3 regions of the Shewanella sp. HL-SH2 genome follow, and region 3 is predicted to be linked to each of the others. Evidence: predicted binding sites of a transcription regulator. Region 3 holds the regulator's gene; each other region holds the start of a gene.
The links. Region 3 encodes LexA, which represses DNA repair genes until DNA is damaged. Its sites were predicted from a motif close to TACTGTATNNNNATACAGTA; they were not measured.
Positions count from the first base shown of each region.

Region 1: ACRWP9_RS10645 (YebG family protein) is a predicted target of LexA. The motif match lies at 2,829-2,848, and genes of this name have one in related genera.
Region 2: ACRWP9_RS11600 (LexA family protein) is a predicted target of LexA. The motif match lies at 2,851-2,870, and genes of this name have one in related genera.

Region 1 is NZ_CP195035.1:2,450,141-2,456,828, forward strand. It holds gene ACRWP9_RS10630 (MlaD family protein) at 1-1,363, opposite strand, end outside; gene ACRWP9_RS10635 (paraquat-inducible protein A) at 1,350-1,946, opposite strand; gene ACRWP9_RS10640 (paraquat-inducible protein A) at 2,050-2,676, opposite strand; gene ACRWP9_RS10645 (YebG family protein) at 2,860-3,144, shown strand; gene ACRWP9_RS10650 (GAF domain-containing protein) at 3,220-3,678, shown strand; gene proQ (RNA chaperone ProQ) at 3,955-4,578, shown strand; gene prc (carboxy terminal-processing peptidase) at 4,601-6,652, shown strand.
Region 2 is NZ_CP195035.1:2,673,835-2,680,522, reverse strand. It holds gene ACRWP9_RS11610 (hypothetical protein) at 627-896, opposite strand; gene ACRWP9_RS11605 (Y-family DNA polymerase) at 1,163-2,419, opposite strand; gene ACRWP9_RS11600 (LexA family protein) at 2,422-2,841, opposite strand; gene ACRWP9_RS11595 (phosphatase) at 3,083-3,829, shown strand; gene ACRWP9_RS11590 (DUF885 domain-containing protein) at 4,012-5,751, opposite strand; gene ACRWP9_RS11585 (SirB2 family protein) at 6,288-6,688, shown strand, end outside.
Region 3 is NZ_CP195035.1:789,665-796,352, forward strand. It holds gene ACRWP9_RS03400 (cytochrome c oxidase assembly protein) at 1-325, opposite strand, end outside; gene ctaD (cytochrome c oxidase subunit I) at 327-1,916, opposite strand; gene coxB (cytochrome c oxidase subunit II) at 1,927-3,498, opposite strand; gene ACRWP9_RS03415 (cell division inhibitor SulA) at 3,888-4,406, opposite strand; gene lexA (transcriptional repressor LexA) at 4,403-5,020, opposite strand; gene plsB (glycerol-3-phosphate 1-O-acyltransferase PlsB) at 5,271-6,688, shown strand, end outside.

The DNA of each region.
Region 1 (6,688 bases), 1.7 Mb from region 3:
ATTTGATTGCCTGTTCACTTACAAAAAAACTGCCCTGAGTGATAAGTGATTTAAATTCGGGGTAAATCTCAGCCTGATACTTAACCGCACTAAAATCTTCAGTCAATTGGGTCGAAATAATTTTTCCTATTGGTAGTTGTTTATACCTGACCTGTGCTCCAATACTCATACCAGTGTGTGAGTCTGATGTTAAGTTTATTAATAACTTCTGCTGTTTAAGTAGATCTGGAGCCTGGGTTTCAAGCGGGTAACTTGACGGTATTGCTGCAGTGGAAGTGCCTGGTAAAATATTAATCACATTGCCTGTCACTAAGCGTGATAGATTCTTCACACCAGCAAAAGAAATATCCGCACCGGCAATCCAAAATCGAGAATCCGCTGCTAATAATGAGCGATATTGCAATTCAATTGCAGCTTGTAACGTTACTCCTGTGTCAGTTAAAGCAAGTTTTTCAACTTTACCGACAGTAACGCCTCTATAAACCAAGCTCGCGTTTTCGCTAATATCCTCGGCATTCTGTAAGTGCAGATTAAATACTAAGCCGCCGTTAGCATGCTCTTCGTCTTCAAATAAACTAAAAATATCCCCATTCTCAGCTTGAGTGGTTTCACTGCCGGTATTAAAACTAATGCCACCTGCTAAAATTGAAGCAAGACTTTCGGTATTGATTTTGACCCCAGATAGTGAGGCATCAATACTGAGGCCTGATGCATTCCAAAAACGAGAGTCAGAGTGCACTAAATGCGAATATTGCTCCTGAATAAAGGCGCTAATAATAACATTTGAGCTACCTGATAATCGATAACCTACAATACTACCAACAGGTATTTGTCGATAAAAGATAGATGAACCTACGTCAATAGAGCCAAGCTTATCGGTATGAAGTTCAATAACCATGCCTTCACTACCAGGAGTAATAGCTGGTGCCTCTCGTTGTGCTTCAAAATTAGTGCGTGATTTACCATCTCCCGGTTGAATGGCAATATAATTACCCGAAAATAGCGTTTCAAGTCCTTCAACACCAGTAATACTGGCTTTTGGTTTAACTAACCAAAACTGAGTGTTTTTGTTCAAAAAAGGATCTGCACGATAGTCCATAACGACTTTTACATTTACGCCATTAAGATCTTCATCAATGCTGACATCCGTGACTTTACCCACAGCTAACCCTTGATATTTTACTAAGGTTTTACCGATATCAATGCCTGCTGCACTCGGGAAGTGAATGTTTATTTCAACGCCGGATTCTTTAATGCTTTTTATGCCTAGCCAAGCGCCAAGTACCAAAGCAACAATAGGGAGTAACCAGATAGGAGAAAATAGTTTTTTCTTTACAACTTTTGGCGATTCAATTTGCGTCATTATGAGTTTCCAAGCGGTCCCAAAGTAAGCGAGTGTCCAGCACTTTTGCTGCGAGTTGTGTTAATAATATTACTAATGCGAAGGCGGTTGCCGCAGGAGCGGGTTTTGCATCTAATAGTTGCCCCATATTCACTAATGCCACAGTGAGTGAAATAACAAATAGATCTAACATTGACCAGCGCCCAATCCATTCAATAATGTGAAAGCCGATCATCATTTTTCGTTTAGAAATAGGGATATTAAAGCTGATGGCACATAAATACAGCCCCAGTCCGAAAATTTTAAGCCAAGGTACAAGAATACTGGCAGTAAACACAATGATGGCAATCGGGTAAAGGCCTAAATGGACAAGATGTGCAATGCCGCTAAATATTGTATCGTTAGTCACTACACCACGATTGGTTAGTAAGGTAATGGGATAAATGTTCGCTAGGACCAGCAAAACGGTTGCTGTGACTAATAAAGCCCAACTTTGTTGAATACTAGCATAATTTCGGGTGCTCAGGCGTGAATGACAGCGACTACAATTTTGCTCGGTTGTCGGATTAACTTTTTTGCACACCAAACATAAACACACCCCCATCTTCTGACCCTGAGGCGCTAATGAGGTTAATTGATTACCTTTTTCAACTTGACCTTTTTCAACTTCTGCTTGTGACAAAGTCGAATGAGTGACTTCGTTATTATCAGTCATTCACAAAACTCCACATATGCTCAAGATTATATTCACGCTGTAAAAATAGAATTGATAAGAATAATAAACAAAAGCTTAATGTTCCCATGCCGAAATAAACGTCAGAAAAGTCAGATAGCTGAAATGCCGAGACTAAAAAACTAATCACATAAATTTCGAGCATTGTTAATTGAGAAAGTAAACCATGATTTTTGAGTAGGCCGCGGAACGTTTGCTGCCAAAAAGAAGAGGTTAAATTAAACTTTATAATTAATACTTGAAATAGAATAGATAAGACTAACAACGCAGGAGCGGCAACTGCAGAGGCTATCACGGCCAAACCTACAATCCAGTATCCCTGTCCCCATACCGCTAGAGCAGATTCAAAAACGGTGGTAGTACGAATACTGCCTAAAAAGTTAATTTCAAGTACAGGTAACAAATTAGCAGGTAAAAATAAAATAAGTGAGGTGATACATAAAGCTAAAAGGCCATTTATAGAGCAATAGGGGGTGTCATACAGAGCTGTATCGCATCGCGGACACAGCGCCCTGACATTAGAAGGCAATGCGCGCTTTCGAATAACTAAATCGCATGAGCGACAAAGAATGACTGCTTTAAATAGCTTAGGCTCTGGCATTATGTTTATTATTTAAATTTTCCTTATCATTAAGCTGCTTATATTATACGACATTTAAAAATTTAATGAGCAATATCGAACAAAATCATAAAACAAGTCAATTATTATGTTGATGACTATTGCGTATTACCCTTTAACTATGTCAACCTTGGCACTGTATATAAAAACAGTGGAGATATGTTCATGGCAGTGATAACTCAATTTGTCGTGGTAAGAGAAGGGGTTGAGAAAATGACTTTCACATCGAAGAAAGAAGCCGATGCCTACGACAAAATGCTCGATATAGTCGATAATTTAGTACCATTTCTAGCTGCTTCTGATGCTAATTTAGATGACGGTACCTGCGAACAACTTGCTTTCTATTTAGCAAATAATAAAGACGAGTTAGCCAATGTACTTCGTGGTGTTGTTAAAACGGCTACACCAGCAGAAACAAAGCCAAAGAAGAAGACCGTTAAACAAGATTAATTTCAAATAATAAAAACTACTGTTAACCTATGGGTTAAATTAGTTAAAGTAATATTTTGGGATCAAGGAATTACAATGAAAGTTGAGTTTTATCGCACGTTAACTCGTCAAGTGGAAGCCTTAATGGCAGGTGAGGACGATATTGTTGCTGCAATGGCAAATTTTTCAGCATTAATAAACGACAATCTTGATGATTTAAACTGGGCCGGTTTTTATATCACTAAAGATGAGCAACTTGTACTTGGTCCGTTTCAAGGTAAAGTTGCTTGTACCCGAATACCCTGGGGTAAAGGTGTTTGCGGTACTGCCGCGGCACTAAATCAGACCCAAAGAGTAGCCGATGTACATCAGTTTGAAGGACATATTGCCTGTGACTCGGCCAGTAATTCAGAAATCGTTGTACCTGTTCGCCAAAATGGTAAGGTCATTGCGGTACTTGATATAGACAGCCCATCACTCAATCGTTTTGACCAAGATGATCAAGATGGGATTGAATTACTGGTAAAACAGTTTGAAACTTGCCTATTTGATTAAATTGCAGGCAAAAAATAGTAAATGATTGTCGCAATCGCTGCTGTGAGCTTTATAATAGCCTGCTTGAGCATTCACATATCTGTGAAAAGCCAAATAGATGCTAGTGTAAATAGCTGAAAATTTGTTAGAGTTTGTTTCAGAGGCTTTAGCAGAACGGCTGTTAATGCTAATTTGTAGGCTAAGTGTCAGTAAACTGAAAATCTTAGCAAAAGATGAACGACTACAGGCTTATTTATATCTGCCGATTTAGTCCCCTTATTTAACGTGGAAGTAAAAATGGAATCAACAGACAAGTTGACCGACACCAACGCAATTTTAGCGTTTTTATATGAAACCTTTCCTGCATGCTTTATTGCAGAGGGCGACACAAAGCCATTAAAAATTGGTTTATTTCAAGATTTGGCTGAACGGTTAGCTGATGATTCTAGGGTTAGTAAAACACAACTTCGTGTTGCTTTGCGTCGTTACACTAGCAGCTGGAGATACCTTAAAGGTGTTCAAGTTGGCGTGCAGCGTGTTGATTTAGACGGCAATGATTGTGGCGCTTTAGAGCAAGAGCATATTGATCATGCTCAAGCCACGTTGAAAGAGAGCCAAGACAAAGCCAAAGCTAAACGTCAAGCTCAAGCGCCTAAGCCTGCTGCTAAAAAGCCTGCTAAGAAAGTGGCTCCTAAAGCTCGACCAGAAGCTAAAAAAGAGCGTCCTGTTAAAGTAGCTGCGCCGGTTGTTAATCTAGTACCTGCAAAAATGGAAGACCTATCTACCAACCAACGTGTAAACGTGAAGTTAGGTGCATCGCCAGTTGCTGGAACGATTACCGACATTAAGAAAGAAGATGTCCATGTTCAGTTAGATTCTGGCTTGAGCATCAAAGTACGTGTAGCCCACATACTATTATAAAAATCAAAGGAGTAACTTGTTGATGCGAAAACTTACATTGGCCGCGTCAATTGCTTGTGCATTCGTCGGATTTTCTGCATGGGCAATTTCACCAACGATTCAAATCAGCGAGTTACCCAAACTAGCCCAAGAGCCTCAACATCAGGCTGCGAGTAAACGAGTAACAAATTTGTTTACTCGTGCGCATTATCATCGTTTCGACCTTGATGATGCTTTTTCAGAGCAGATATACGCACGATTTTTAGAGCAACTCGATTATCGCCGCAATGTATTGACTCAAGCAGATATTAATAACTTTGACCAATTTAAAAGTCAGTTTGATGACATGGTAAAAGCAGGTGATATATCACCTGCATATAAAATGTTTGATTTACTACAGACTCGTCGTTATGAACGTTTTGCCTATGCATTGACACTTCTACAAACAGAATTCGATTTTGCAAAAGAAGATGACGCTTATGAATTCGATCGTAAAGATTCTGCATGGCCAAAAGATGACGCTGAGCTTAATGAGTTATGGCGTCAACGTGTTAAATATGATGCGTTAAATCTTAAGTTAACGGGCAAAAAATGGGATGAGATTGTTGAGATCTTAACTAAGCGATATGACAATGCGATTAAACGCCTAAGTCAAACTAATAGCGAAGATGTATTCCAAACTGTGATGAACGCCTTTGCTAGAACTGTTGAGCCGCACACCAGTTACTTATCACCACGCAATGCTGAACGCTTCCAAATGGAAATGAACCTAAGCCTTGAGGGGATTGGAGCTGTTTTACAAATGGACGATGACTACACTGTCATTAAAAGTTTGGTTGCAGGTGGCCCTGCTGCATTAAGTGAAAAGCTATCACCGGAAGATAAAATCGTTGGTGTTGGCCAAAAAGGTAAAGACATTGTTGATGTTATCGGTTGGCGTTTAGATGATGTTGTTGAACTTATTAAAGGCCCTAAAGGCAGTGAAGTTGTGCTGCAGATTTTGCCTAAAAAAGGTGGCGCCAATGCTAAACCTTTTGATGTTACTATTATTCGAGACAAAATTCGTCTAGAAGATCGTGCAGCCAATTCTAAGGTGATTGAGCCTACCACAGGTGAATTTGCTCATCGTAAAGTCGGCGTTATTCAAATTCCTGGCTTTTATATGAACCTATCTGAAGATGTAGCTAAAGAATTGGCGAAGTTGAAAGAAGCTGAAGTCGAAGGCGTGGTTATTGACTTGCGTGGCAATGGCGGTGGAGCCCTCACTGAAGCGACATTACTCACTGGTTTGTTTATCGATGCAGGACCGGTTGTGCAAATTCGTGATGCTAATGGTCGCGTAAACCAAAATAGCGATAATGATGGTAGAAGTACTTATGACGGTCCACTATCAGTGATGGTTGACCGCTACAGTGCATCAGCATCAGAGATTTTCGCTGCAGCTTTACAAGATTACGAACGAGCACTGATTGTAGGTGAATCAACATTTGGTAAGGGAACGGTTCAGCAACATAAAAGCCTAGGTCGTATTTATGATATGTATGACAAGCCAATTGGCCATGTTCAGTACACCATTGCTAAGTTTTATCGTATTAATGGCGGCAGTACCCAACTTAAGGGTGTGACTCCTGATATTTTGTTCCCAAGTGCATTAGATGCCGGTGAATATGGTGAGTCAGAAGAGAAAAATGCGCTGCCTTGGGACAAGGTTCCTGTAGCTCAATACGGGACACTTGGTAGTATATTTCCAGAATTAGTCACTCAACTTGATACCAAGCATAAGCAGCGTATAAGTGCTGACGTAGAGTTTGGTTACATCTATGAAGATATTGCAGAATTCAAAAAGCATCATAATGATAAAACAATATCTTTAGTGGAAAGTACACGGATAAAATCTCGTGAAGACGATGAAAAACGTGCATTAGACAGAACTAACAAACGTCGTGTCAGCGATGGGCTAGAGGTGGTTAAGTCTTTAGATGATATTGAAGATGACAAAGATGCTAAAGTACCTGATCCATTCTTAGATGAAACAGCCTTAATTATGCTGGATATGGTAGACGCAAAAAAGTTAGCTAAAGCACCAAGTCTCTAGCTAAAAAAATATATTAAAAACGCGCATTTGCGCGTT
Region 2 (6,688 bases), 1.9 Mb from region 3:
AACAATAGAAATTAAGAGTTCGAATTCATTTACTTTATATCTATAAATACATATACTATTAATAAATAAAAAAGCCAACTTTTCTTTTCATCTCAGTACATTACATTGATATCTGTTATGCGCTTAAAGTCAAAATGTTTGAGAAAAAAGCGCTTAAAGTCAGAAAGTTTGAGAATTTAGCGTTTCTGAATGAGACAAATTTTTCTAAGTCTATGATTTACCGAATACCCCAAATGACTTTTGTTTCACTTCGTAACTCTTGGATGTTGTTTTTTGAATTTGACCATTATATTTACGGTGGTGGTTTTGTTGCACCTTAACGATGCAGCATCTTAATCTGCGCGCTTTATTAACCTATTTGAGCTGCTGATCTTTTAAAATCCATGAGTATGTTTTTGATTTGAGTTAGTCAAAAAGAAAGCTTTGCATAAAAACTAAACGATTATCATCACAAGTCAAATAATACTCAAACATAACGACTGTAGATATTATCATCAAAAAATTATCTTTACTGGTCAAGTCAAACTAGACACTTTGAGTTGAGAACTTTCAAACTCTACCGGTGGCAACATTTTTTGACCTCTACATTTATCGGGACTAACAAAACTGGAATTTATGAGTTGTTATTAATCTTCCATCCAATCTATATTCGGTAGTGCATCCAAATGCTGGCTATAACGTATTTCGTTAAAAGAGGCACCATTTTTCATGACATCGAAAACTTCGATAGCCAACGCGCAAGCCATCAATTGAATAGCGTCTTCACGCGGTGTACCTGTCATGACTAAACGCATTAGGGTTTCTTTTACTTTTTTGGGTTCACTGTCGGCGATTTGATTTTCGACGACTTCAATGAGTGTTTCTTCAGTCATGTAACTATCTTGCTGATTATCCATTATAACGACTCTGTTTAAATACTTAACGTCATTATGCCGCAAGCATAGTGTAAGCAATAGCGTAAACTCCGAATTATTCGAGCATTGCCGTCAAGAATGTAACGTTAAGGTTGAGTAAAATTTATCTGTGTTGATAATCTGATTGGATTTTGTGCACCGTAACGACATTTTTTGAGACGACAATATCATCGACTAACACTTTTATCTTCGTTTCGGAATGTTCAGCCTGTGCAAGTTACCTTACGATTTTTAGATTGGCTTGTTTTTTAGCACTTAATTGTTGGCAAGCTTTTCCAATTAGTTGTGTATTGCGGCGTCAGTAATTCTCGTCGCATGGCCCATTTATGCTCAATACCTTGAGCGGCTACAAATAAGGTATCTGTGCCATAGCGTTGATTGATAGCATCAAGCGTTTTCATCAATGCTGGATTAGCTTTAGGTTGGTTAAATAAATCGAATTGGGTGTGTTTTTCACAGCTTAAATCAAGCAGACCTACGCCAATTTTGTAATAGTGAACACCGGTTCTAAATAGTTTTACTGCTGCGTTGCTCATGGCCTGGGTTAACTCTTTGGTACAATTTGTCGGGCATGCAAATGATACGAGTACTTTGAAGTTGACGGGATGGTCATCATAGGGTGAGTTACTGGCAAACAGCATCATTGTTTTGCAATGTGTTCCCTGCTTGCGTGCCTTTACCGCCGCAATACCAACATGTTTACTTAATGCTTGCAGCAATGAGTCATAATCAACAATACGCTCACCGACACTGCGGGTAGAAAAAATTTGTTGCTTATCTGCCCTCGCCTCATCCCATACTTTACATACCTGCCCGTTTAACTCGCGCACTGTACGTTCAATTTCAATGCTGAATTGTTTACGTGCTAATCCTGCTGGCATATTGGCCAGTTCAAGTGCACTATTGATATTCATTAAAGCTAATTTTTTACTAATACGCCGACCCACTCCCCAAACATCACCGGTACTCATTGATTGTAAAATAGCTATTCGCTCAGGCTCGTTATCAATTACACAAACACCTTTGTAGACTTGTATTTTCTTCGCGGCATGATTGGCCACTTTCGCTAAGGTTAAGGTGGGTCCCATGCCCACGCAAACCGGCAGACGCGCTTCTTTCCATACTGCACGACGAATTAATTGACCCTGGGTGCGTAAACATTGAATGGCGGGATAACACTGCTTGAATGAAAGAAAGCTTTCATCGATGGAATACACATGCTGTTCGGGGGCAAAACGGCCAATGATACTCATCATTTTCATCGATAAATCGGCATAAAGCTCGTAGTTACTTGAGCAGGCTATAACACCTTTTTGTTGGCACAAGTGTTTAACCTGGAAGTAAGGCGAAAACTTTGGTACGCCAAGCTCTTTAGCCTGACGGTTAGCCGCAACTATGCAGCCGTCGTTATTACTCAACACTATAATGGGTTTACCGCGCCAGTCTGGACGAAAGACCTGCTCTGCACTGCAATAAAATGAATTCGCATCAACTAAAGCAAACATGGTTAACTCACCTGGGGCGAGCTAGCCAGTAAAGGGCTTTGGCGATGACAACGAATAGAGCGAATCACCACGCCTTCAATATTGAATGAGTCATAATAGTTTATCGCTTGCGGCTGATATAACTCATTAGATGACAATAATAACCTGCGGTTTTTATCCAGAATTTTACACACAAACTCACCATTAAAATTGGCAACAATCACATCACCATGACGGGCGGTTTCATGGCGATCAACAATCAATAGGTCGCCATAAAAAATACCGACGCCCTGCATTGAGTCACCACTCGCGACGCCAATAAAAGTGGCATTAGGATGTTCAATCAATAGTTCATCTAGGCTTAACGATAACTGTAAATACTCAGATGCAGGACTTTCAAAACCGGTAATCCCCGCACTGGCATGAATAGGAATAATGCGCATAATAAACACCACTGTATAAATATACAGTTATTGTATTATATTGAAGGATTATTGCCAGTTTTTAATTAAAATCAAAAAATCATCACCCTATTTTTTAGTTTTAGGGCAAGATCAATCAACAAGGGAATTTAAGTCGGGGGCGATTTATGACTGGTCTAAACCGCGCATATTTAATAGAGAATAGATGCTTTACAGCGTAAACTGTTTGTTTATGTTTTTGATAAAGAGAGCCAGATCCGTGATTAAATTCTCTGTTGATACCCACGCACACACCATAGCTTCAACCCACGCATACAGTACTGTTCATGAGTATTTTTCGATAGCCAAAACTAAAGGTATTAAACTTTTTGCTATTACCGATCATGGGCCTGATATGGCAGATGCGCCCCACTTTTGGCATTTTGTGAATATGCGAGTATTGCCAAGAATTGTGGATGGTGTTGGTATGCTGCGCGGTATTGAAGCAAATATAAAAAATGATCTAGGTGAAATTGATTTTTACGGCAGCTATTTAACCGATCTCGATATTGTCTTGGCGGGTTTTCATGAGCCAGTATTCCCACCATCTAGCCTAGAAGCGCATACACAAGCACTTATCAATTGCATTGAAAGTGGCCACGTTGACATCATTACCCACCCCGGGAATCCGTCATATCCGATTGATATCAAACGGGTTGCGAAAGCTGCCGCTGAGCACAATGTCGCGCTTGAAATTAATAACTCGTCTTTCTTAACCTCTCGTAAAGGCAGTTTAGCTAACTGCACTGACATTGCGAGTGCAGTGAAACACGCTGGCGGATTATTAGTGATGGGATCGGACTCTCACGTTGCATTTAGCTTGGGCGGCTTTGAAAAGTGCATTGAAGTTATTGATGCTGTGGATTTTCCAATCGAGCGATTATTAAATCGCAGCCCTGAAGCATTACTGTCATTTTTAACGGCAAGAGGCCACACCAATTTAGATGAATACGCGGTGTTAATCGATTAGCCATAAAATGATTTACTACATCAGCTTTAATGTGAGTATGTGGTGAGTGTTATGGCGTTTATTGGGCGCGAGTAATGAATTGAATGTTAAGTAAAAAACCCCATTAAAGTGCTCTTTAAATGGGATTTTTATCATCAATTTATCGCTGAGCTTATCGCTGACCGTATAGCTCGCTTAATAGATTAGTTTTGGGTTAAAAAACGTTGTTTAACCGCTTCAGCCATTAAGTGTGGTGGAATTAAGCCTTGTTCTAGCACAAAGTTATTAAAGGCTAAACGGTCAAATTTGTCACCCAAGGCCAATTCAACATCGGCTCTTATTTCAAGTAACCTTGATAAACCATAAAAGTAGCTGCCCGCCTGTCCAGGCATACGCATGGTATAACGGTCTACTTCTTGTTTTACTGCGGCTTTTGAGAACACCACATCATTGCTTAATAAATTGTAAGCTTGCTCTTTGGTGGCTAACCCTAAATTTAGCATCGGGTCTAACATGGCACGGGCGTTACGTAATAGACGATGTTGCAAGGCGATGAGTTGGCCTTCAATGGGTAAATAAGGCAGCATTTCAGCTTCAGCATAAAGTGCCCAACCTTCTACGTTGACGCTATTAAACGCATAATACACTCGAGCCAATGACACACCTTGCTCTAGCATGACGGCAAATTGCAGTTCATGCCCAGGTCGACCTTCGTGAGCACTTAATGTGTACGCAACCGCGTTAAAGTTAAAGTCATCATAAGCGGCATCACCACTTAATGCGGGGTTGCCGGTTGTCAGTACAAATTGACCTTGCTCGCCAGTGTTACCAATAAACGGGGGTGGCAACATATGCGGCGCTGGGCTGCCCGCGGCCTCTGCATCGCTGGCAAGACGCATAATCATATTACGTTTTGGTAAGTCGACAACCGCTTGCGCAGTAATAATGCCTTCAAGTTTAGTGTTAATTTCGCGATAGTGGTTTTCAATTTTATCGTTGCCTAATGAGTCATTTTTAAGCGCTTTAATCACATCGCGATAATCACTCGATGGCATATCAAACTTTGCTGCCACTAACGGAGCCAAAGCTTGCATGTTCGCTTTGGTGATCATGTAACTTGCTTTAGCACGTTCAATGAGCAAGTTTGGGTCTATATCAATTCCTGCACTTTTAAGTTTTAACGCATAAATTTCAGAGGGCAATTTGTAGTCAGTACGCGCATGAGGAATAACCGTTTTTTCAGCCCATTGACGGTAATCTGTAATTTGTTTTTTTAACAGCGCTAAATTATCGTCCGCTTGACTGAAGTCATTTTTATCAAATAATTGCTGTAAACCTTGCAGTAAAGTGTCGGTCCTTGCTAATGCTTGTTCTACTTCTTCTTTAGTTGGGCCGAGTAATGCTTTATTGTTTAACGCGGTTTCAAACAAGGTTTTTGCTTGCTCAGTTAATGCGGGTTGATCGGTTTTCCCGACATAACAAGCCAAACGCGTTATAGCGGCTTGTTTGCGGCTGTCAGCCATTTGCTGATCCAATAATGCCGATACCCCTCTAAAAATAATTAATGGGACATCAACCCAAGGTAACATGTACTTATCATCTAACTGGTCTGCCAAAATGGTCTGGTCAATATCGTCGATAATAATATTAAGATCTTGGCGAACAGGTAAAAGAGTTTCTATTTCCAGTGCTTTTAGTAAGGTTTTCTTACTGTTATTAAGCGTTTTAATGTACTTATCTTGTTGTGCTTTGGTAATACTGCTACACAGATTGTCGGCTTCTGAAATACCTATTGAGCTGGCCATTTCGGGTTGAAACTGGCTGGTTATCTGGATCTGTTTATTGGTGTATTGATTACTCACATCAACCCAAGTACTCGCAGAAGCGGTCATTGGAACTAACATCAGCAATGGGATTATTGTGGTGAGCTTTTTGCCTGACATCGACTAAATCCTTTTTATTTGGCCTTTATTTCGGCTTATTATTTTAGGCGATTACTATAACTGAATTTCAGCACCAATAGATAAACACCCAGTTAGCTATTCTGTAACGAATCGTTATCAATATTGAATTGTAAGCCGAGTGGCACGTCATCTCAATTTGCTTGCTTTATCGCGAGTTTGATGCACTTTTCATCAATACACTTAATCACCAAGGGTAGATATAGATACATAGATTTTTGCGTGATAGAACACTTTTAATGTGAAATATAAATGTACTATTAATATTGAATAAAGAACTGAATGTTAACATGCAAATCGAACGTCATATTTTTAATCGTTAAGGTATCTTTGATTTGGTATTTTAAGCAGGATTGAACTTAACGTTGCTGTTTCGCGTAGTACAACATAAAGCTTTATAAGAATATAAAGATCTTATAATCCAATGCTTGATTTCAGCCACTTAGGATCATCTTTGTTTTAAATAATAAATTGATAACATCAGTTTTAATCAACATCACTTTTTAGGGAATAACACCATGTACATGATAGTTAAACACGCCCATCTGACAATAATTGCACTGACGTTTATATTTTTCATCATCAATTTTGTGTTAACGATGAGAGGTTCAGACAAGGTGAATAACAAACTGCTAAAGGTCGGTCCGCATGTTTTGTACACGCTTTTCATCTGTAGTTTTATCTACCTTGTCGTGGTTAACCCACTTAACTTATATCCATTCGTAAACGGCTGGGCCTCTTCTAAGTTAGGCGGATTTGTACTTTATGTATTATCTATTACGTTGGCACTTAAGTGGGCAAAGTCAACCTTGTGGCGTGTAGTCGGTTTGCTGAGTGCCATATTTTGGCTAGTGATGAGTGCACGATTAGGGTTTGCTGATCATCTTAAATCAAAAGGTATTGTTGAAAATGCCAATGT
Region 3 (6,688 bases):
TGTCTTTTGTCGATAAGTTTTTGGCATAAAACTTCGCATGGGTAAGCTCTCCAGGGTGCACTGTAATACGATTGACCTGAGGCTTAAATTCCCAAGACATATCAGATTGCACCTGCGCGACAAATTCAATGGTAACGGTGCGGCTTTTATCTACAATCACCGCTTGGTAAGTGCTGGCGGTGCTTTGGGGTTTGCCATTAATCCCCAAGGCATCACACAGCACGTCATACAAAGGCACCAACGCAAAACCAAAGCCGAACATACCCACAGCGCCCAAAATAAGCAGGGTCAGTAATTTACGATTCGATTTTGTTGGCTGATTCATCTCATTTTATCTCTGGTGGGGTAGTAAACGAGTGATATGGAGCAGGACTCGGAAGGGTCCATTCCAATCCTTCAGCACCTTCCCATGGTTTATCTGGTGCTTTTTCACCACCTTTAATGCATTTAAGCACTACGGCTAAGAAAATAAACTGAGACAATCCAAAGGCAAATCCACCAATTGATACAATCTGGTTAACGTCGGCAAACTGAATTGCGTAATCAGGAATTCGACGTGGCATACCAGCAAGTCCTAAGAAATGCATTGGGAAAAACAGCACGTTAACCGAAATGACCGAGCACCAGAAATGCCATTTACCTAAGGTTTCGTTGTACATATGACCGGTCCACTTAGGTAGCCAATAGTAAGCAGCGGCCATAATGGAAAATATTGCCCCAGTAACCAGTACGTAATGGAAATGAGCCACCACAAAATAGGTGTCATGGTACTGGAAATCTGCCGGTGTAATGGCCAGCATTAACCCTGAGAAACCGCCAATAGTGAACAAAATAATAAAGGCGATAGCAAACAGCATGGGCGTTTCAAACGTTAAAGAACCGCGCCACATGGTTGCTACCCAGTTAAATATTTTTACACCCGTTGGTACGGCAATCAGCATGGTGCAGTACATGAAGAACAGCTCTGCAAATACCGGCATACCCGTGGTGAACATATGATGTGCCCACACTAAGAATGACAGCACCGCAATACTGGCGGTCGCATATACCATTGACGAGTACCCAAATAGCTTCTTACGGCTAAAGGCGGGCACAATGGCAGAGATAATACCGAATGACGGTAAAATCATGATGTACACTTCAGGATGACCAAAGAACCAGAAAATATGCTGGAACATAACAGGGTCGCCACCACCTGCGGCATCAAAAAAGCTGGTGCCGAAGTATTTATCGGTTAACACCATGGTGACCACACCAGCCAGTACTGGCATTACCGCAATCAGCAAGAATGCAGTAATAAGCCATGTCCACACGAATAAAGGTAACTTCATCCATGTCATTCCTGGTGCGCGCATATTAACTATGGTCACAATCACGTTGATTGCGCCCATAATCGAGCTAATCCCCATAATGTGTATCGAGAACACAAACAGTGCTGTGCTATCTGGACTGTAGGTGGTAGATAACGGTGCGTAGAATGTCCAACCAAAGTTAGGTCCACCGCCTTCCATAAATAATGTGCTAAGTAACATGGTAAAGGCGAAGGGTAAAATCCAAAAGCTCCAGTTGTTCATGCGAGGTAATGCCATATCTGGCGCACCAATCATCATAGGTATTAGCCAGTTAGCTAAGCCGGTAAAGGCTGGCATAACAGCACCAAATACCATGATAAGGCCATGAACTGTGGTCATTTGATTGAAAAAGTTAGGTTCAACTAGTTGTAAGCCTGGTTGAAATAACTCAGCGCGGATCACCATTGCCATGGCACCGCCAGTTAGAAACATAATAAAACTAAACCATAAATACAAAGAGCCAATGTCTTTATGGTTAGTGGTTAGCAGCCAGCGCATAATGCCCTTAGGGGCACCATGATGATGGTCGTCATGGACTGCAGTATCGTGCGTAGATGTACTCATTAATTATCCCCTACTGTCCATGGCTATTGACATCGGCTGCTTGCACCGTATCGCCTGAATTGTTACCCCATGCATTACGCTCGTAAGTGATCACCGCTGCCATTTGGCGTGGTGATAATGAACTGGCGAAAGCTTGCATCGCGGTACCAGGTTTACCGTTGTGAACGATATTGATATGCGCATCAACAGGGCCAGTAATTATGGGACTACCAATCAATGATGGGAACGCACCAGGTAAACCAGCACCTGTTGCTTGATGACAAGCAGCACAAGACGATGTGTATACCTGTAGACCTTCGGTCATTAACTGCTCATAAGTTAATTCCGTCAAATCTACCTCTTTCACCTCGGCGACAATGTCGACAGCTTTGGTAACTGCAGCATTGACTTGCTCAGATGGATCGGCAGATACAACTGCTTGAGTGCTGGTATTTGCTTGATTAGGTTCTGCTGCATTAATACCACTGGCAACATTGCTTACATCAACAGCCTGAATAACATCACCGGAGTCGTTCCCCCAAGCATTACGCTCATAGGTGACAACCGCGGCAATATCTTTGGCGGTTAACTGTTTTGCAAATGATTGCATTGCTGTTCCAGGCTTACCATTAAGCACAATATTAATATGGCCATCGACAGGCCCCTTAATGAGTGGGCTGCCAATAAGAGATGGGAATACACCGGGTAAGCCTGCACCATTAGGTTGGTGACATGCTGCACATGTAGAGAGGTAAATTTGTTCGCCTTTGGTCATTAACTCTTCTTTTGAAAGAGTTTCTGACAAGGCTGCTTGAGCCGCGGCAGCTGCATTATTGGCAAGCTGTTTTTGGTCTAAAAGCCACGCATCATATTCCGCTTCAGGCAACGCCTGAACCACAATAGGCATAAATCCATGGTCTTTGCCGCATAATTCAGCACATTGACCACGGTAAGTTCCTGCTTTATCAATTCGTGTCCAAGCTTCGTTAATAAAGCCTGGGTTAGCATCCTTTTTAACCGCAAAAGCTGGAACCCACCAAGAGTGGATAACATCATCTGATGTCATTAAAAAACGCACTTTCCGATTGAGAGGCAGTACCAAAGGTTTATCTACTTCTAATAAGTAGGTTGCGCTTTTAGTTTCATCACCGTCAATTTGGGTGCGAGGAGTGGATAAAATGCTATAGAACTCGACATCTTCATTAAAATAACTGTAATGCCATTTCCACTGCGAACCAGTGATCTTAATGGTTAAGTCCGCGTCAGACGGATCTTCCATAGCGATAAGGGTTTTAGTGGCTGGAATGGCCATACCAATTAAAATAACAAATGGGATCACGGTCCAAGCAATTTCTACTTTGGTACTTTCATGAAAATTTGCCGCGACCGCGCCTTTGGATTTACGATGATAGATCATTGAATAAATCATGATCCCGAACACCACAACACCAATAGCACAGCAAATATAAAGAATAATCATATGGAGGTCATAAACCTGGCCACTGATATTCGTTACACCCTTTGTCATGTTGAGGGGCATTTCGTTTGCCCCAAGTGGAGGTGCCAGTAACACCGCCATTACACAATACAACCATTGCTTCACAAGACTTCTCCTCTGCCAATTGCGAATAGCAACTACAAAGAAGAGTCACACAGTAAGTCTCTGCTCTATGTAAACTCTTCGGTTCCCAAAAAAGCTTGATGACTTCAAAGTACCCTGGTGGTTGTAAGCGTGTAAGGCTTACGGATTTGTATTTATGTGCACCACGCTGGCACCTACAACTGAACCTATCAATTCTGATTTGACGCTTTTATCTGTCAGATAAAATCTAGACTGTAGCGTTTCAATTAGGTTAAAAATGTTTCAACCCTGTTAAATACATTACTTGTAGATTAAACATTGATCAAGATCACTTTTATAGCTAATTAACTGAAAGTTTGCATAAAAAAGCCCTGTACATAGACAGGGCTCAGTAAACACGGCGTTTAGTACTAATGAAATGAAGTGAAATTAATTGTTTTAACAGCATTATTTTGATTTGAAATAATCGCTTTAGTTGCCAAATTAGTGCCTAAGTGAGTGCTTACATCTTCAATAACGACACCTAATGCTCGGGCACTTTTTGCGACTAACTCTAATCGGCGACTGTCGCGTGCATCTAAAGGTTGAGTCCATGAAATAACGGCACTTGATGTACCACTGGTTAATGCTTTTTCCATTGCCCAAAGTGTTTCAATTTCATCCTTTGCATGTACTAACAATACGCGGTCCATTCTTACCCCAGCACTAGCTAACATCTGTTTATAATTGATATTGGCGGGATTAATTAGCACAATCCAACGACCTTGCAGGCTTAGTTGTGCCAATTGGCTAGCATATTGACTGAGTTCCACTTTACCATTGGTTTCGGTTTGGAGTGTGGTGATAGGCTGCGCTAAATTAATATCTGCAGTTGGCAAATCTACCCATAAACCAGGATGACGAGGGGATGTACCCATTAGTTTGTTCATAACCATTCTCCATTACGAATTACACCAACTGCAAGCCCTTCAATAGTGAGGCTTTGGTAACTTAAATCGACTTCGATAGGTGCATACGCTTCATTTTCAGCGTGCAAATATACGACATTGCCTTTTTTCTCAAAACGTTTCACTGTCACATCATCTTCAACACGAGCAACAACGACCTGGCCATTTCTGGCTTGCTGTATTTTATGAACGGCGAGTAAATCACCCTCTAAAATGCCGATGTTTTTCATGCTGTCACCGCGAACCCTTAACAAAAAGTTTGCGGCAGGTTTAAACATATTAGGATCAACTTGATAGTATTGTTCTACATGCTCTTGCGCTAAAATAGGTTCACCTGCAGCGACTTGTCCAATTAAAGGTAAACCTGCTTCTTCGGGTTCATCTTCTTGGGTTAATCGTATTCCACGGGATGTGCCGGGCATGATTTCAATAAACCCTTTTTTAGCCAAGGCTTTTAAATGCTCTTCTGCGGCATTTGCGCTTTTGAAACCTAAGCGTGTAGCGATTTCTGCACGAGTAGGTGGCATACCAGTTTCAGAGATATTGTTTTTAATAAGCTCTAAAATTTCAGCTTGGCGTGGTGTTAAGGGTCTCATGTTATTTCCTGTCTTTCTATACAGTAACTGTCATTATATACAGTGTTTGTGTTTGCGCAAGTATTCACCAATTATTTTTTAATTTTATTATTTGAAATGTTTTTTTTATTATATGTATCAATTGCATGCTTCAATTTATTTGTTCTTGAATTTAAAAGCATTGTTTGATGTGTACAGCCTATAGTGAAAGGTAACCAGTTTCTGGTATCCTATGCGCCCATATTAAAAGGGCTTTATTGCGAATATTATTATGTCAAAACCAGATTCAATCATGCTTAGACTGCTGCGTAGGGTGCAAAAGCTGATGGTGCAAACGATAGTTGTGCCACATGACCCATTTGCAGATCTAAACTTCGATCCAGACAAGCCCATTGTTTATGTCATGAAGACAGAGTCGATCAGTGACACTGCAGCATTAAGCGAAATGACCCAAGGCTTAGGCTTACCAAGTCCTTATGCGCCATTACAACTTGATGGTATGAAAGTGCCACGAGTTGTTTGTTTAGAGGGGCGAAAGCCTATTATTGGTAAGCGTGAGGGTGGTGAGAAGTTTTTAAACTGTTTTACCAGTTTATTAGCGCTCCACCGTCAGCAGCCTGAATTAGATATTCAACTTGTGCCAGTAAGTCTTTACTGGGGCCGTACTCCAGGCAAAGAAGATGACACGATGAAAGCTGCTGTGCTTGAACGTGAGAATCCAACCTGGTTACGTAAATGGTTAATGATTCTATTTCTAGGTCGCCATAGTTTTGTGCAGTTCTCTAACGCAATGTCATTACGCTATTTAGCCGATGAACATGGTACTGATGAAGCCATTGCCCATAAATTAATTCGGGTGGCTCGGGTACATTTTCGCCGTCAACGTAAAGTCATGACTGGACCACAACTGCCTAACCGTCAAGCTCTGTTTGCTTCGTTATTAAAGTCTGAATCGATCAATAAGGCCATTGAAGAAGAAGCGGCAAACAAGAAGATTTCCAAAGAGAAAGCGCGTGAAACTGCGATTGAGTATCTGGACGAAATCGCGGCCGACTATTCAGATAGTTTAGTACGTATTGCTGAGCGTTTTCTCACCTGGTTATGGAATAAGCTATACAGTGGTATTAACATCAAAGGCGCTGAGCAAGTGCGCCAACTGCATCATGACGGTCATGAAATTGTATATGTGCCTTGTCATCGCAGCCACATGGACTATTTACTGCTGTCTTATATTTTGTATTACCAAGGTATGGTGCCGCCGCACATTGCAGCCGGTATCAACTTAAACTTCTGGCCTGCAGGCCCAATGTTCCGTCGTGGTGGTGCATTTTTCATTCGCCGTAGTTTTAATGGCAACAAACTGTATACCGCTATTTTTCGTGAGTATTTAGATCAACTGTTTGCTAAGGGCTACGCCGTTGAATACTTTACCGAAGGTGGTCGTTCACGCACTGGTAGATTGCTTGCACCTAAAACCGGTATGTTAGCCATGACAATTAACAGTGTGCTGCGTGGTATTGAGCGGCCGGTGACGTTAGTGCCTGTTTATCTCGGTTATGACCACGTGATGGAAGTGGCTACTTACCATAAAGAATTAAGTGGTAAGAAAAAAGAGAAGGAATCGCTTTGGCAGGTATTTGGTGCTATTCGTAAGCTGGGTAATTTTGGCCAGGGTTACGTAAACTTTGG